2 regions of the Paenibacillus xylanexedens genome follow, and region 1 is predicted to be linked to the other one. Evidence: predicted binding sites of a transcription regulator. Region 1 holds the regulator's gene; the other holds the start of a gene.

Evidence for each region. The regulator Rex, encoded in region 1, represses fermentation and respiration genes when NADH is low (regulators of the CRP and FNR family bind a similar motif). The targets are predictions, from matches to a motif close to TTGTGAAATATTTCACAA.
Region 2: a site for Rex is predicted at 6,014-6,031, ahead of adhE (bifunctional acetaldehyde-CoA/alcohol dehydrogenase). Genes of this name have one in related genera too.

What each region holds. Positions count from the first base shown of each region.
Region 1 is NZ_CP018620.1:5,134,302-5,143,595, forward strand. Features, by position in the region: gene BS614_RS22330 (AAA family ATPase) at 3-1,505, opposite strand; gene BS614_RS22335 (hypothetical protein) at 1,498-2,025, opposite strand; gene BS614_RS22340 (DUF5590 domain-containing protein) at 2,328-2,858, opposite strand; gene BS614_RS22345 (amidohydrolase) at 2,896-4,203, opposite strand; gene BS614_RS22350 (redox-sensing transcriptional repressor Rex) at 4,190-4,843, opposite strand; gene dinG (ATP-dependent DNA helicase DinG) at 5,062-7,923, opposite strand; gene BS614_RS22360 (tetratricopeptide repeat protein) at 8,065-8,712, opposite strand; gene panD (aspartate 1-decarboxylase) at 8,806-9,189, opposite strand; gene panC (pantoate--beta-alanine ligase) at 9,182-9,294, opposite strand, start outside.
Region 2 is NZ_CP018620.1:5,324,047-5,333,340, forward strand. Features, by position in the region: gene pflB (formate C-acetyltransferase) at 1-2,039, opposite strand, end outside; gene adhE (bifunctional acetaldehyde-CoA/alcohol dehydrogenase) at 3,321-5,933, opposite strand; gene BS614_RS23280 (Crp/Fnr family transcriptional regulator) at 6,364-7,080, shown strand; gene BS614_RS23285 (hypothetical protein) at 7,170-7,883, opposite strand; gene BS614_RS23290 (hypothetical protein) at 8,081-8,812, opposite strand; gene BS614_RS23295 (winged helix-turn-helix transcriptional regulator) at 9,008-9,294, opposite strand, start outside.

The DNA.
Region 1 (9,294 bases):
AATTATGCTGGTAGAAGGGCACTGTCACGAGATTGACAACGAAATTGCTCGCCAGACAAAACTTCCTCACGAATCAAGATGTCGAGTGAATTGTCGAAAATTGTCCGTTGTTCTTCAAGTAACCGCTTTGTCTGTTCCATCAGTTCTTGCAGAATTAATTTATTCTCTCGCATCAGTTCCTCGGTTGTGACCATATCCATGTTCACAATCCCAAGTGAAGTCAACCCCGAAGCCATCATCGTCTGTACAACATTGGTTGCCTGATCAAAGTCATTGCGTGAACCTGTGGAACGACCACCGTAGTACATTTCCTCCGCAGCTGCTCCTCCGAGTGCAATCATGATCTGCTCTTCCAGAAAGCGCTTCGTATAGAGGAACTGTTCTTGTTGCGGGTTATGACGTACATATCCCAGCGCCTGACCACGCGGACTAAGTGCCACCTGACTAACACTGCCTGGACGAACGAGTTCAGCCATAATGGCATGTCCCAACTCATGAATGGCGACCCTTTTCTTCTCTTCCACGCTGGACTCACGGTCTGTCTTCTCACCCATCATGACTTTATCAATAGCCAGGGACAAATGCCGCTGTTCGATGTTTAACAGCCCGTCTCTCATGGCGTATATTGCTGCTTCGTTCATCACACTTTCGAGCTGTGCACCGGAGAAACCATATGATTCTTCCGCTGTTTTCTCCAGATTAACTTCCTTCAACAGAGGTTTGTTCACCGCATGCAGTTCCAGAATATGCTTTCTGCCCTTTTTGTCAGGCAAGTCCACTTGAATGTGGCGGTCAAAACGTCCCGGTCGCGTCAGGGCGCTATCCAGCATCTCTTTACGGTTCGTTGCAGCGATAACCAGAATTCTTGGCGTATCGGAAGAATAGATTCCATCCATTTCCGTCAGGAGCTGATTCAGGGTCTGATCGTATTCACGCTGTTGACCACCCTCACGTTTCCCCCCGATGACATCGATTTCATCGATAAAGATAATAGCGTTTTCCTTATTTTCCTTGGTGGCACGGGTTCTCGCGTCCTTGAACAAATCCCGAATTCTGCTGGCACCCACACCAACATACATTTCCACGAACTCACTACCCGATGCTGCTACAAAAATAGAATCGGTGTAATGGGCAGCAGCCTTGGCCATCAACGTTTTCCCTGTCCCTGGAGGGCCCGTCAGCAAGATCCCTTTTAACGGGCGAATCCCGAACTTCCGGATTTCTTCATGTTTGATCAGAAAGTCAAGCGCTTCACGCAATTCCTGCTTAGCACTGTCTTGTCCGCCAATTTCTTCAAAAGTAAGCTTGGAAGGTCCTTTTTTCTTCCGTTTACGTTCCTGTGCAGCGCCTACTGTAATCCCGCCACGCATCTGCATCATGAACAGCAAAGCTCCGACAAGCACTGCTGCAATCAGGATCGGAACAATATTAACACCAGTAAAAGCAAGGAAAATAATCAATACGGGAAAAAATCCGATGGCAACTTCTTTTGTCCACTTAGGCATTAGGCCACACTCCTATCTGACCGGGCACACGCGGCAGAATAATAAACTTGCTGGCATCTCCGTCTCTGAGACTGACATATACATTGTTGTCATCCATCGCTGTATTTACCTTAATTCCATTCGTCGCCATCTTTGACAACGTTGGTGTAATCTCGGTGTATTGCTTGTTCTCCATCGCCTGAGCTACGGTGAACATCGCATCCCCCCACCAACTCTCCAGTGCTTCACTGGAATGATCCACAACATCCAACTTTAGTGAACGTGTTCCAAGTAACGTCTGTCCTTCTTTGTGAATATATTGTACCAGTCTGCCCAAATCAACATCAGGTTGCAGATCCAGTTTCAATTGTACGTCATTGCGGTTAATAGTTAATTGAACGTCATTGACTCCATCGTACTGGGTTACCATTTTTTCAATCGGATTCTGCACAGCCACCTGACGATATACAAACCAACCTCCAAACAACACAACGGCTGAAATGACGGCAGTTATAGCAATAGGCAATACTTTTAGCTTCAAGTGAATTACCCCTCCCAGATTTTGGCCCAACCTACTGGCTTATTGGTATATACGAATATGTGCACATTGACTCCTGAGATAATTTCGACAGGTTTATTTGTTTTTGAATGTAACTTTGAGTACATATCTGAGTATATCACATCGTATATACAATTTCGAAGGCGAAAATATGAATAAATTATTAATTTTAACTATTTAAATCAAAAATGTTTACAGACAACACAAAGAACCGGTTCAGTCGGATATCCGTCTGCCGGTTCTTTCATTTCATTAAATTCTCTAGTTATGTCACTCTATTTGTTCTAGCTGTTCGGGAGTGTGTAGACCAGGTCCACCTGTTCTCCGTTGCTAAAACGATAAAAGCGATAGTGGTTATGCGTACCGTCTTTATAATACACTTGCCACACATATATTCCATTCACAACTCCGGGCATGATTCGCTTAATCTCACCGGCAGGAACTTCAGAACTAAAGCGATTGCGGATCTGCGCTTCGGACATGCCGTTCTGCAGCAACTCGCTGTGTACAGCGTTTGCACCCGTAGCAGGTTGATTGTTTGCGTCGAACTTAACCCAGACCATAACATCCTGGTTATCCTTGTTTTTGCCGATCAGAGTCCAGTAGATGTTGTCAGAGCCTTCTTTGTCTCCCCAGATGTACTTACGCAATTCATCATAGGATGTAATGCCCAGTTGCTCCTGTGCTGCTTGTATGGCGAGCGCTTCTTCCTTGCGTTGGTCCTGCGTGACATGGACGTAATAACGCTGAAGTCCAAACAGAATCAGAACCAGTGCAAGCAGCGAAATCCATATCCACTTCTTTTTTTTCTTCAAAAGCCGAACTTCCTTTCCCTATGATGCTGTCCTGCAATTAACGAGCAAGCAGACCATCAAATGCCAATTGAGACTCACGCAAAATGCGTTCTTCATCCAGCGTCAGACATTCGCCATGTTTCACCACTTGTTTTCCATCCACCCATACGTGCTCAACATCTTTGGCAGAAGCCGAGTAGATCGTATGTGAGATCAGGTCTGTATGTGGATAGAAATGTGCCTGTTCAATGTCCAAGGCGATAAAGTCAGCCTTCATGCCGACCTTGAGTGCTCCGGTATTGTTCAAGAAGATAGATTTGGCACCGTATGACGTTCCGAGTAATAACGCTTCGCCTGCTGGCACTGCCGTCGGGTCACCGGATACACCTTTGTGGATCAATGCAGCCAGTCTCATTTCCTCGAACATATCCAGGTTGTTGTTGCTTGCCGGTCCGTCTGTTCCGAGTGACACGGTAACTCCTGCTTTCAGCAACGCAGGTACCCGCGCAACACCGGAAGCGAGTTTCAGGTTACTTCCCGGGTTATGGGATACAGCCACATCATGTCGGGCCAAAATTTCAATCTCTTCGTCATTCAGATGCACCGCATGTGCAACCAGGGATGGACGGGAGAAAAAGCCCAGTTTCTCCAGATGTGCCACAGGACGCAGTCCATAATCAGCCACGTTCTGCTCCACTTCACGAAGCGTTTCCGACATATGTGTATGAAGGGGAAGGTTTAGGTCGTTCGCGACCTGTACAAGCTTCTCTATGTAGTCAGGAGGGCATGTATATGGTGCATGTGGCGAGATTACGGTTGTAATGCGACCATCTGCCTGTCCATTCCACTCACGTGCAAACGCAGCCGACTCCTCCAGCTTCCGCAATTGTTCTTCTTCCGAGCACAGCCCGATTACACCACGTGCCAGTGCTGCTCTAACGCCGGATTGCTCCACAACTTTGGCAACTTGATCCATGTGATCGTACATGTCCAGGAAAGCTGTAGTTCCGCCTTTCAACATTTCAAGCACTGATAGCGAAGTTCCCCAATATACGTCTTCTGAAGTCATTTTCGCTTCCATTGGCCACATTTTTTCCTGCAACCATACTTGCAACGCAAGATCATCTCCGTGCCCTCTGAGCAACGACATTGCTGCATGACCATGCGTATTGATCAGACCCGGCAGGAAGAACAGTCCTTTTCCATCTACTTTGGTACTATTTTTGTCTCCATCCGGCAATGTCTCACCAATATGCACAATCTTGTCATCCTCAACAACCATGTATCCTTGAACCACGTTCCATGTTGTGCCGCCTTCATTAACGGCAAATTTGCCGTTGTGAATTACCCATCTATTTGTTGTCATCTTCCTCGTCGTCCTTTCCAGTCTCCAAGTAATAGGCCAAACTAAGCAGATCCGTTGTAAAGTCAGCATGGTGAATGCGGATATGCGGCGGTGTTTTTAGAATTGTTGGTGCAAAATTAAGGATCGCTTCGATTCCGGATTCAATAAGCTGATCGGCTACATTTTGGGCTTCCGTATCCGGAACCGTGATAATTCCGATGCGAATGTTTTCCGTTTTAACCGCTTCCGTCAATTCATCCATTGGTTTTACCGTCAAACTGTTGATTTGACTACCAATCTTCGGTCCGTATGCATCGAATACAGCAACAATCTTCATGTTGTCTTTCAGATACGCGTTATAGTTGGACAAGGCCTGTCCGAGGTTACCCGCGCCTACCAGAGCCACATTAATTTGCTGATCGATTTTGAGAATGTGACGAATTTTCTCGATCAAATAGGATACATCATACCCGATCCCTTTACGACCAAAATCACCGAAGTAAGCCAGGTCTTTACGAATTTGGGCCGGATTCAGATCCAGCCTCTGTCCAAGCTCTTGAGAAGAAACAGTAGCCACCTCACGCTGATGCAACTCGTTTAAATAGCGCAAGTATACAGGCAGACGTCGTACCACCGCTTCCGAAATTTTATCCGATTTCATTCTTGCTCCCCCTTACCAAGGCCACGATAAAATAATAGATGAAAAGATGAGTATTCTGTATAAACTCAAAGATAAACGTGACATTTTATACAGAATGCTCCTTGTAATTTAGGTTATAAGTTCTTACGTGCAACTGCTTTAATCGGATACGGAAATATCTAATAAAGTTTAACGCCAAACGATAGTGTCATGCAATGATATAACGACCAAAACAACTATTATTCTTGTTCATTAGCTGGTTTTTCCAACCATTCGGTAATTCGTGGAACCATCTGCTCCGTAAGCATATGCTCCATTTTGGGACCAGGTAATGAATATAAAAAGAATTTACCATAATACGCTTCAATCACCCGTGTATCATAAACAATGACAATTCCTCTGTCCTTTGCTGTACGCACCAATCGGCCAAATCCCTGCTTGAAACGAATGACCGCTTGTGGCACGGACAGTTTCATGAACGGATTTTTCTTCTGTTCCTGAAGCAACTCACTCTTGGCTTCCACCAACGGATGATTCGGTGGCTGGAAAGGCAGTCTCACAATAGCGAGACAAGTTAGCGCCTCTCCCGGGATATCTACACCCTCCCAGAAGCTGCTTGTGCCAAGAAGTACCGTAGCTTTGGCATCTTGGAACCTGCGAGTCAATTTGGAACGACTTCCACTATCAACGCCTTGACCAAGCAACGAGATGTCGTTACCAGACAGAGCTTCTTTCAGCGGATCATAGACCTGTCTCAACATCTTGTATGAAGTAAACAGAACCATCATGCGTCCACGCGTGGCAATTGCGGTCTCTGCCAGTGATTGCACCAGCATATTGACAAAGTGCGCATCACCCACACTGCCCTTCACACTTGGGAAATCACGCGGAATCACCAGAAGTGCCTGATCACGATAGTTGAAAGGTGATGGCAACATCGACGTTAATAGCCGATTGTTTTCGGCGGCTTCCTGCAAGCCAAGCTGTTCAATCATGAACTGGAATGACTTATCCACGGAGAGCGTAGCGGATGTAAGAACAACACTTTTCTTTTTGTCAAAAAACAAATCCTTAAGTTGTGCACTCACATCTACAGGTACGGCATACAGCTGGAGAGATTTGCTGCGGAACTGTCCGCTGGCTTCCATCCAGTACACCGTTTTGGCGTCATCCATACGCATGAAGAAACGTAAATTTTCCTTCAATGTGGTCAGATCTTTCAGTAATCCTGTAATATCCGTGATCAGACTATCCGATTGATAATCATCCTGATCTTCTTTCACCTCAAGCAGCAATTTGTCCCCTTTGCGAACCAAATCGCCCAGAGTCACATAGATCTGGTTCTCCAGATCCTGCAACTCCTGCCATTTTGCAGGTTTCTGAGATGCTTTCAGACGCAGTGAAAATTGCCCCGTCTCTCCCGGTGAAGCATCACTTCGTTCAGGCAACAGACCAAACAAAGCATCGCTCATACGATCCCACAGCTCCTTAACTTCAAGAGCGAGCGGGAACATCTGATCCACCATGGAGCCCCATTGCACCGAATTTTCATGCCCGGATAACTGCGAACGAAGCATAGGCAGCTGTCCATTACGACTGTCTTTAAACAGGCGGGTCAGTGTATGAACCAACGTGAAATATTTCATATGCATTCCAAGATGTTTACCAGCGACATCCTCCAGATGATGGGCCTCATCGATCACAAGACTCTCATAGGCTGGCAGCAGCTGATGCGCAGCTTTCACATCCGTAAACAATTTGGAGTGATTGGTGATTACGATATCAGACAACCCAGCCTCATGTTTGGCACGATGGTAGAAACATTTGCGGAACCATGGACATGATCTTCCCAGACAAGACTCAGATTCGCTCTGTACCGTCTCCCAGAAGTCCCCTCCGCGTCCGCTAAGGTTAAGTTCCTCATCATCTCCGGTTTCGGTCTGCGTAAGCCAGACAATCATCTGAGCAGCTGTGAAATAATCCTCTTTGGGTGTGGCGAATTCACGTTTATTGATTTTGTGTTCAAATTTGCGCAGGCACAGGTAATGTCCACGTCCTTTGAAAACAGCAGCCTTAAACGGGAACGGAACCACTTGGGTCAGCATCGGAATGTCCCGCTCTCTCAATTGCTCCTGCAGATTGATCGTATGCGTGCTGACCATAACTTTCTGTTCTTGCTTTACACTTTCGTAAATAGCAGGCAACAGATACCCTAGAGATTTACCGGTACCCGTTCCAGCTTCGATCAAGAGATGTTTCTCTTCATCCAGGGCTTGCCTTACACTGCTGAACATCTGAGTCTGCGCTTCACGCTCTTCGTAATGATCCAGTGTATCCTTCAGGTTCTCCCGAACCTGGTCCATAAACTGTTCGAAGCTTACACCATCGAGGGGGTTAGCCTCCCGCTCATCGCGTGGTGCACCAATATCGGTCCAATCACTTACATTAAGAGCAAGCTGACGATAATAGGTATGTCCGTCCAGATCCTGAATCGGCTCTGCTTCCTTCTCACTGCGCATTCCGTCCAAGAACCAGCCCAAGTCACTGTCTTCTGGTGCAAACAGGTCACTGAGGCGCTGAATCGTTATGAGCGGTAATTCCTTTAACTCATCCAGACACTTGAGCAGCACATAGGCTGTCGCCAGTGCATCACTGTCTGCCTGGTGAGGGCGATCATGTTGAAATCCAAATTCGGAAGACACATAACCGAGTTGATAAGAACCCAGTGATGGGAATGTAATCTTCAGAAAATCAATCGTGTCCAGAATGCGGCCAGTGAACGGCAAATAACCGCAACGGTCGAGAGCATTCTGCAAAAAGTGAAAATCAAAAGCGACGTTGTGTCCAACAAGCACCACATCATTAAGCAGCGGAACCATCTCCATCATCATCTCTTCGAGTGAAGGAGCGTCCGCTACATCTTCATCGGTAATACCCGTCAACCCCGAAATAAACGGGGGAATCGGTACACCAGGGTTCACATAAGAACTATATATTTGAGTTATGCTGTAGTCATGATCTATGATGGCAAGTCCGGCCTGTATAATCTCACCGTCGGACTGCGTGCCGGTTGTTTCGAAATCCAATACGGCAAATTTCATTGCAATGTACGGTCCCTTCCATTCCAGTCTATGTTACAGCATAGCAAAAAAAAGGGGATTTGAAAATTAACTGACAAAAAAGCGGTGTCCCCGCCGCTATGCCAAAGGAGGGAACACCGTTTTTTGTCGCCGAATTCCCGCTTAATGAAGGGTCGTCAGCTGATTAGCATATTGCAATTTTCCCCTGTTCAACCTGCAAGCTTCCATGTTGTACAGTGGTTCGGTCAATGTCGGGTCATACTGAAGGGCCTGTGCAAAGAGTGAACATGCAGCTTCGGGATTCGCAAGCTTGGCTTGAATACAGCCCAGGGCGTTACACACAAGCCCTTTTAAGCGAGGTGAACCCTGAAGGTACATGATTTGCTGCAAATGTGTCCCGGCTTCCGCCATTTGTTCCAGATTCAGATACGCGAGCGCCAGATAAAAACGAGTTAATGCACTCTCCGGATGGTCGGTCACAACCCGGGAGAACTGCATGATCGCCTGCGGATACATCTGTAATTTGAAATAACCCTGACCTCGACTGAAACATTCCAGATGGAGTTCAGGCAGCGCAGTAACAGCTTCCTGTTCCGGTTCAAGGGAAGCAGGCTTATCCATCTCCCGCTCCCTCACCTGGCTCATCTTTTCTTCAAACATCAGCCATTCATCCAGCATTCCGTCACTCATCCGCTTAAGCAAGTTCCACTTTTGCAGCAATTCCTGTTTGTTCAGGCCTTCAGCGGAAGGATAGCTCTTGATAATTTCATCTAACATGTCGTTCATTTCTGCGAAAACATGCTGGAACATCGATGCATCCCCACCCTTGAAAAAATGGATTAGTGCAGTGACCTGTACTCATTTTTTGCTTCAAGGGCCGATTTCATTCTCCTTACCAGTCGATTACATAATTGTTGCGTGGACTTCCTGTTTCATCGTTTGTACAGGTTTATTCTGTCCATCTACAAATACAACGGTTGGTTTGTGAGTATTTGCCTCTTCTTGCGACATCATGGCGTAAGAAATGATAATGACGTTATCTCCAGGCTGCACCAGACGTGCAGCTGCGCCGTTAAGACATATGACCCCGCTTCCGCGCGGTCCTGGAATCACATAAGTTTCCAGACGTGCACCATTGTTGTTGTTCACAATTTGCACTTTTTCGTTTTCCATCAAGTCGGATGTTTCCATCAAATCTTCATCTATGGTAATGCTACCCACATAGTTCAAATTGGCTTCCGTTACCGTAGCCCGGTGAATTTTGGATTTCATCAGTGTTCTAAACATGGGACAGTACCTCCGATTTTTGCAACCTTATATTGTCAATCAATCTTGTTTTTCCGAATTTCACCGCAAGTGCAATGAGCAGATCGTCACGGCCTTGAACTTCTT
Region 2 (9,294 bases), 190 kb from region 1:
TTACGTGTAGTCTCCTCTTTACCCAATGCTTTTGGCACGATGGAGAAGGTATTGGAAATCCCGTCAAGACTGTGTTCATAAGGCAATTTGGCTACCGAGCCAAGGGATGCCAGTGCACCTTTTTTATCACGACCATGCATTGGGTTTGCACCTGGAGCAAATGGCTCACCTGCTTTACGACCATCCGGTGTTGTCCCTGTTTTCTTACCATATACCACGTTGGAAGTGATCGTCAGAACGGATTGTGTTGGCACTGCATTACGGTAAGCTTTGTGTTTGCGAATCATTCCCATGAAGTTCTCAACCAGTTCAACAGCAATGCTGTCTACGCTGTCTTCATTGTTACCGTAACAAGGGAAGTCTCCTTCGATTTCGAAATCAACTGCGATGCCTTGCTCGTTACGAATTGGTTTTACTTTGGCATATTTGATTGCACTCAGTGAATCTGCTGTAACCGACAGACCAGCGATACCACAAGCCATCGTACGTACAATATCACGGTCATGCAATGCCATTTCGATACGCTCATAGCTGTATTTATCGTGCATGTAGTGAATGACGTTGAGGGTGTTCATATACAGCTTAGCCAGCCACTCCATCATTGGTTTGAAACGTTTCATAACCTCATTGTAATCCAACACTTCGCTAGTGATGGCAGGATACTCTGGTCCAACTTGTGCTCCGGATTTCTCGTCACGACCACCGTTGATCGCATACAGGAGAGCTTTAGCCAAGTTGGCACGAGCGCCGAAGAATTGCATTTGTTTCCCGATCTTCATAGCCGACACACAGCATGCAATACCGTAATCGTCACCGTAGATCGGACGCATCAGATCATCATTCTCATATTGGATTGAGCTGGTTTCAATGGATACTTTGCTGCAATAATCTTTGAAAGCTTCCGGAAGTTTCGTGGACCAGAGAACAGTCAGGTTCGGCTCTGGTGCGGGACCCAAGTTGTGCAGTGTATGCAGGAAACGGAAGCTGTTTTTGGTTACGCGTGTTTCACCATTCACGGACATACCACCGATGGACTCCGTCACCCATGTTGGATCTCCACTGAACAATTCGTTGTAATCCGGTGTACGTAGGAATTTGACAATCCGCAGTTTCATTACGAAATGGTCAACCAATTCCTGAGCCTGTTCTTCGGACAGAATGCCTTCTTGCAGGTCACGTTCAATGTAGATATCCAGGAAAGAAGATACACGTCCCAGGGACATCGCAGCACCGTTCTGTTCTTTGATCGCAGCGAGATAACCGAAGTACAACCATTGGAATGCTTCTTTTGCTGTTGTCGCTGGTAAGGAAATATCGAACCCGTGCATATCGCCCAATTGCTTCAATTCTTGCAATGCACGAATCTGTTCAGACAATTCTTCCCGCAGACGAATGACATCTTCATCAATGACATCGACTTCGAGTGCATTCAATTCACCTTTTTTGTTACGAATCAGGAAGTCTACCCCGTACAAAGCTACACGACGATAGTCACCGATGATCCGGCCACGGCCGTACGCATCTGGCAGACCTGTAATAATCCCTGCTTTACGCGCTGCGCGCATATCGGAAGTATAAGCATCGAATACACCCTGGTTATGTGTTTTGCGAATGTTCGTAAATATATCAATGACGCCTTGAGGCAATTCGAAGCCGTATGCTTCACATGCATCAATCATCATCCGGATTCCGCCTGTTGGTTGAATGGAACGTTTGAACGGAGCATCGGTCTGAACGCCGACAATCTGCTCTTTGGATTGATCCAGGTAACCTGGTTGGTGTGAAACAATAGTTGCTGGTGTGTTCACATCAACGTCAAGTACACCGCCGTTATCCCGTTCTTTTTTGGTCAGATCAGATACGATATCCCACAATTCTTTGGTATTCTGGGTTGCACCTGCGAGAAATGCTTCATCGCCGTAATACGGAGTCAAGTTGTGTGCCAGAAAATCATTCACATCTACGGATTTGGTCCATGTTCCTTTGGTAAAGTTTCTCCAGCCTGTTTGTTGTTTGACATCTTTTTCAATCACCGACATCTTAATCCCTCCACTAATTTGGATTTCTGGACACATAACATCTTGCTTCATTCGTAGCATTGTGTGCCCAGAGCCGCGATTAATGTGAATTGTTTCACATAAACCGGAACATGTTCTCTCTACTTGGGAACCGGAACCGCGGGATGAATGTTTTTCTTACATTTTCAGTATACGACTTGGGGCTTTCATCATCTGTGATTTTTGTCACAAAGCCAGTGAACTAACTCACTCCACCTGCGCTGTGTCCCATTGACCCCTGTAAATTCACACTTAGCCACTGCGCGGGCAGAACAACTTCCGATCGCTGTTCATTATTTAAATTTACTGAAAAAGCGAATGAACCATAGATGATGTACACTGGCCACTACAAGGAGAGAATAACCTTCCGATCGCTGTTATCCCCGGATTTTTTGATTCATTTTTTTCAAAGGTGAAAATCCAGTGATAAAGGCGAGCGCTTCGCTTCTTCAGGTTTTTTCTCTCCTTTCCGTTATCGTGTACATTAGGTAGTTCTACTAATAAAACAATAAAATTCAATATTTATTTCGAAGACGCAAGCTTCGCTTTTCAGGTTATTTCTGCCCTCTCCGTTATTGTGTGAACATCTGGCTCAAACGGCCACATCACGAATTCCATGCCACCTCTTTAGAACCCTTTTGCTCCTCTATGCTCGGAGCAAAACAAATCTTAAAATAAATCCTGAAAAACAGATGCTCGCTCTTCTGTTTTTCTGCCCTTTTCTTTATTGTCGAACATCTGGCTCAAACGGCCACATCACGGATTCCGCGCCACCTCTTTAAGAACCTTTTGCTCCTCTATGCTCGGAACAAAACAAAACTTAAAATAGACCCTGAAAAACAGATACTTCGCTCTTCTGTTTTTCTGCCCACTCCGTTATTGTGTGAACATCCGGCTCAAACAGCCAGATCACGAATTCCGTGTAACCTCTTTAAGAACCATTGCTCCTCTATACTCGGAGCAAAACAAAACTTAAAATAGACCCTGAAAAACAGATACTTCGCTCTTCTGTTTTTCTGCCCACTCCGTTATTGTGTGAACATCCGGCTCAAACAGCCAGATCACGAATTCCGTGTAACCTCTTTAAGAACCATTGCTCCTCTATACTCGGAGCAAAATAAATCTTAGAATAAATCCTGAAAAACAGATGCTCGCTCTTCTGTTTTTCTGCCCTCTCGTTATGGCGTGAAAGACGGCAATCGGGGCTCCCCTCTCGGGGAACCCTGATCTTCTTGCCGTAAGGCACACTTCGTTCTAAATTTGTTATTCAAACTTTCCGTAGAAAGCGTTGCGGTATACATCAGCCAGTTCAGTTACCAGCGGCAGCTTCGGATTGGCGGTTGTACATTGGTCTTCGAAGGCACGGTCTGCCAGATAATCCACATGTGCTTCAAAGTCTTTGGCATCAAATCCGATTTCCTGGAACGATTCTTCAATGCCCAATGTTTTGTTCAGTTTGCGAATCGCATTGATGAGACTGGTTACGCCTTCTTCTGTTGTACGAGCAGGCAATCCCAAGATGCGGGCGATTTCGGCATACCGCTCATCCGCTACAAAGTGCGAATATTTCGGGAACGATGCAAATTTGGTCGGTTTTTTTGCGTTGTAACGAATGACGTGCGGCATCAGGATTGCATTGGTGCGTCCGTGTGCGGTGTGATACTGACCGCCCCATTTGTGCGCCAAGCTGTGGTTGATGCCCAGGAATGCGTTGGCAAACGCCATACCTGCAATTGTGGAAGCATTATGCATTTTCTCACGTGCCAGTTTATCTCCTTGCAGCGCAGATTGCTCCAGGTATTGGAATACCAGTTGGATTGCTTTGATCGCAAGTCCATCCGTGTAATCATTTGCCATAACAGATACATAAGCTTCAATCGCATGCGTCAGTACGTCCATACCTGTATCGGCAACCGCTGTTCTAGGCAGGGAGTATACAAACTCCGGATCAACAATCGCTACGTCTGGTGTCAGCTCATAGTCGGCCAATGGATATTTGGTGTTACCTTGATTTTTATCTGTGATAACCGCGAACGATGTCACTTCAGAACCTGTACCGGATGTGGTTGGGATCGCTACAAATTTCGCTTTTACGCCTAGACGTGGATATTTGTAGATCCGTTTGCGGATATCCATGAATTTCTGTTTCAGATCGTTGAAGTCCGTGTCCGGGTATTCATAGAACAACCACATGGCTTTGGCAGCATCCATCGGTGATCCACCGCCGAGTGCAATAATGCAGTCCGGTTGGAAGCGGCGCATCATTTCGGTTCCGCGGTCTACCGTTGTTGTGGATGGATCTGGCTCAACATCGGAGAACACTTCGATCGCTACTGGCATTTGGCGTTGACGCAGATAGTGTTCTACCTTTTCAACATATCCAAGCTTCACCATCATGGCATCCGTAATAATGGCCACACGTGTGATGTCAGGCATTTTGGCAAGATACTGTGTTGCCCCTTTTTCGAAATAGACTTTGTTCGGCACTTTGAACCATTGCATATTCACGGTACGGCGAGCCACCCTTTTCACATTGATTAAGTTCACAGCGGTTACGTTGGAAGAAGTCGAGTTACGTCCGTATGATCCGCATCCCAGTGTCAATGACGGCATGTTTGTGTTGTAGATATCCCCGATGGCACCGTGTGTGGATGGTGAGTTCACAATAATCCGTCCAGTTTGCAGACGATCTGCGAATTTACCGATCACTTCTTCATTTGTGGAGTGGATAACCGAGGAGTGACCCATGCCGCCAAAAGCAACCACTTCTGCTGCACGTTCAATTCCCTCTGCTGCCGTTTTAACTTTGTAACAAGCCAGTACCGGGCTTAATTTCTCAGCCGACAATGGGAATTTAGTACCTACCCCTTCAATCTCGGCCACAAGAATTTTGGTGCCTGCTGGAACTTCAATACCGCACAATTTCGCAATGCTCACCGCAGATTGACCAACAATCGCCGGATTCACCGCACATTTCTCGGCATTAATCGCACCTGCTGTCAATTTTGCTGCTTCATCTTTGTTAACAAAGTAACAGCCATTCGCAATCATTTTTTTCTTCACTTGATCGAAGATCGGTTCTTCAATGATGACCGCTTGTTCGGAAGCACAGATCATGCCGTTATCGAAAGATTTGGACAGGATCAAATCCGTCACTGCCTGATTGATATCCGCGCTTTTCTCGATAAAGCAAGGAACGTTACCCGGTCCTACGCCCAGTGCAGGTTTACCACAGCTGTACGCTGCACGTACCATGCCTGATCCGCCTGTTGCCAGAATGAGAGCCACATCATTGTGATTCATCAGTTCGTTTGTACGATCCATGGAAGGATCATCAATCCACTGAATACAATCCGCTGGTGCACCATGTTTCACAGCCGCTTCCAGTAGGATTTTAGCAGCTTCCCGGCTACAATTCTGTGCAGATGGGTGGAAACCAAAGATGATCGGGTTACGCGTCTTGATGGAGATCAGTGCTTTGAACATCGTCGTTGATGTTGGGTTGGTAACTGGTGTAATACCCATGATGATGCCGACCGGCTCCGCAATTTTCTGGAAGCTTTCATACTCGTTATCTTCAATCACACCTACGGTTTTGTCATACTTGATGCTGTGGTACACATATTCTGTTGCAAATATATTTTTGGTGATTTTATCCTCATACACTCCGCGGCCTGTTTCTTCTACGGCCATCTTGGCGAGCATCATGTGTTTATCCAGACCCGCAAGCGCCATCGCTTGCACAATCCGGTCAATCTGCTTCTGGTCCATCTTCATGAATGCGGCGTGTGCTTTATTCGCTTTGTCGATTAACGTTTGAATATACTGACCTGCTGTCGGTTCTTTTGCTGGGGCGACTTCGTTCTTTACAGCCATCTCCCTCATCCTCCTAAAGGTTCGTATTAGTTTGTCTCTCTCGTTTACATTCACATCGTAACATGACAATAAACTTAATTATGTGATTTTTTTCACAAAGTATAACAAATTTAATTTAAGTTTTGTAGTGTCCTTCATACGACCATTTTCACTTCCTATTTAAAATATAGAGCTGTAAAATTCATCCTCTCCATTAAAAGTGAATTTTATCACAATGTTTGAAATTTCGTCATTTTTGCCCCCTTTCCTTCCCCCTCAAACGGTAAGATTAGGTATATACTGAACTTAAAAATTGAACCACCGCAATTTGTACCGTCCTTCCTCCCGGCCGAGATGACCCTGATCAGGACGGCAACGGTTTGCGGCGAACCTCGGAGGCTACTGCTTACTACAGAAGGTCGTCCGATGGACATAAAGGGGAGATAGACTTATGAGAGAACTAACAACTGTACTGGAAAAGCGCGGCAATACTAACTGTTTCTCGGAAGCAAATTTCAACCATCTGCTGGTTACCATGAAAGATAGAACCTATCCGGAAGGTACACATCTGTACTGGGAAGGCGACATCTCTGACAAACTTTATTATATGAAACGGGGCCGTGCCCAGATCACCAAATCCACGGATGAAGGCAAGGAACTGATCATGTACATGTATCAATCCGGTGATATGATTGGGCAGGCTGATCCCTTCTTTGGCTCTAAACACAGCTTCTCAGCGGAAGTGCTGGAGGATAGTGAGATCGGTGTACTGGAGCATAAAGACCTGGAAATGTTAATCTGCCAGCATTGTGACTTCGCGATCGATTTTATGAAATGGATGGGCATCCACCACCGGTTAACACAGACCAAATTCCGGGATCTCATGTTATATGGCAAACCGGGTGCACTTTGCTCCACCCTCATTCGGTTGTCGAATTCGTATGGTGAGCCTCATGGAGAGCATGTCATTATTCACAAAAAAATTACCCACACGGACCTGTCCAATATGATTGGAGCCACTCGTGAAAGTGTAAACCGCATGTTAAGCGACCTGCGTAAGAAAGATGGGATTGAATATGACAATGGCATGATTGTCATCAAAGATCTGAAGATGCTGCAAGGGATCTGTCACTGTGAGCTTTGCCCGAACGAGATCTGTCGTATTTAATATTTGACTATGCTAATCGGAAATTGCTTATATATATTTAATGAAAAAAAGCCCAGTTCTCTAAAAAGAGATTGGGCTTCTTGGTATACTTAGGATGCATTGGTCAATTCAAGCTTTACCGCATCACGTGGATTCAATTTCATGTCCAGACCATTTTCCATTAATTCTTTGTCATTCACCATAATGACCCACCGCTCATTCATACGAGGCGTGACATTCTCGACCGAAACGACAAATTTGTTATTCTCCGACATTCTTACAATGCCGCTGGACTTCAACACATCACGAACTGTGCACTCCTGAACGTAGACGCCGGCATATTGACGATTAAGGGTTGGCATAATGTTTCCACCGCTAACCTTGAGTAACGTTGTCTGATATGCAACGCCATCCCCCCCACTGTCAGCGGCTTTCACGTAAATGATCACTTCATCTTTGGCATGAAGCTCCATGTCCCAATCTTCCTGTTCAATATCCTTGCCATTTAATTTGACAGCCCAGCTCAGCGAAGAATCCAGAGAAACTTCACCCACGGATTGAATCCGTTTGCCATCTGCCGTAAAATCAACCAGTCCGCTATTGAGTAATGCTTTTTTGAGTGTCAAACCCTCACTAAAATCTCGCTTAATGGACTTTGTTGCATCAGGCAAAAACGTACTGCCATCTACAGCCACTGTGATTGTATTCGCTGTTTCTGTCTCTTTAACAATTGGCTGCTCAGAAGGCTGTGTCTCACTACAACCAGCCAAGATCGCCAGTAGGAGCAAACATACACCTATGTAACCGGGGATTTTCTTCATCATGTAGGTAACACCACCCTGCGTAAAATCATTCACCCTGTTGTCCATAACCTCTATTATGGCACAACTTTCGGCAAAAAAAAGTGTCAAAGCCGTTACTTTTATAGGGTACCGCCTGCAAATAAGGCTTGTACAAGAAAGAGAGCCTGCACACAGGCTCTCCAATCTATATCATTTTTATGTTCTAATTGGTTACGTTATCATTGGACACTAGCCTGCATGTATGTCCGTCCTCCATCGCCATCTTTCAGATATGGATTAAGCCCGAAGAATTGCTCCTCAGATACGTATACACCTGTCAGCAATCGCCCTTCAAGCAATCCACCGTCAACCTGCACGCAACATGAAGGTGCGTCTACATACTCCTGATACAACGGAATCTGCCCATATTGTTGATGGACCTTAAATACCTTCCCTTGCTCATGCAAAGGCCGTTCCGAGAAATAGGTAGGCACAATGTAACGGGCAATGACATCCAGCTCCTGCACGCTATAAAAGGGGTCATCACCAAGCCATGGCGCAAACATTCGAATCTTCTCATATTGTGACCAGACAACCGCCTGAATCAGCATTTCTGCCTGAACCAGCCGACCTTCTCCCACATCTAAAGCCAATTGCTTACCACGGATAGTTTCTTCCATCTGAGACATCGTTGAATCAGGTTGTCCCAGCTCACATCCGATACACTTCCAGCCCCTGGACGTTTGAATCCATTTTTGCAGCACCGCCGGAGCTAATTTCGGACCATCGCTGTTCACAGAATGCGTATTCACTTCGGCAAGATCATCCTTAACCGAACGGGAATATGCTGTGCGCTTAAACAACTCTGCAGCTTTTTTGTAAATTAGATGGACCTGAATGGATGCGCTCTCAAGTTCTGCAATATCTTTTTTGCCGTAGCGTACTTCACGGGATAAGCTTTCTTCTCTCATGACAAGTGGGCCTCCTTCGCTCCGGCCGTCTGTGGCCATTTTCTATAGATTATACTACAACTCATGACAACATGTGCATAGCCCAAGAGAAAAACGCCGATCAACATAGTACTTAAGACAAAAACCCCTGATTTCCACAGAAATCAGGAGTCTATGTCATTCATGCAACAAAAGTGGGTGATATTTGCTTATGCGTTAGTCAACCCACTGCTCAGCCCAGTCTTGAATTTGATTCATGACAGGCTGGAGCGCTCTACCTTTATCCGTCAGTTCATATTCAATACGAACTGGCGTCTCGGGATAGACGTGACGAACCAGAATACCTTCACTCTCCAGATCTTTCATCCGTTCGGATAACATCTTATCACTCATGGATGGAATCAGATTGGAGATATCCTTGAATCGCTTCGAACCACTCATCAATGTTTGAATAATTAAACCATTCCAGCGCTTGCCCAAAAAAGAAAACGCCGTCTCAAAAC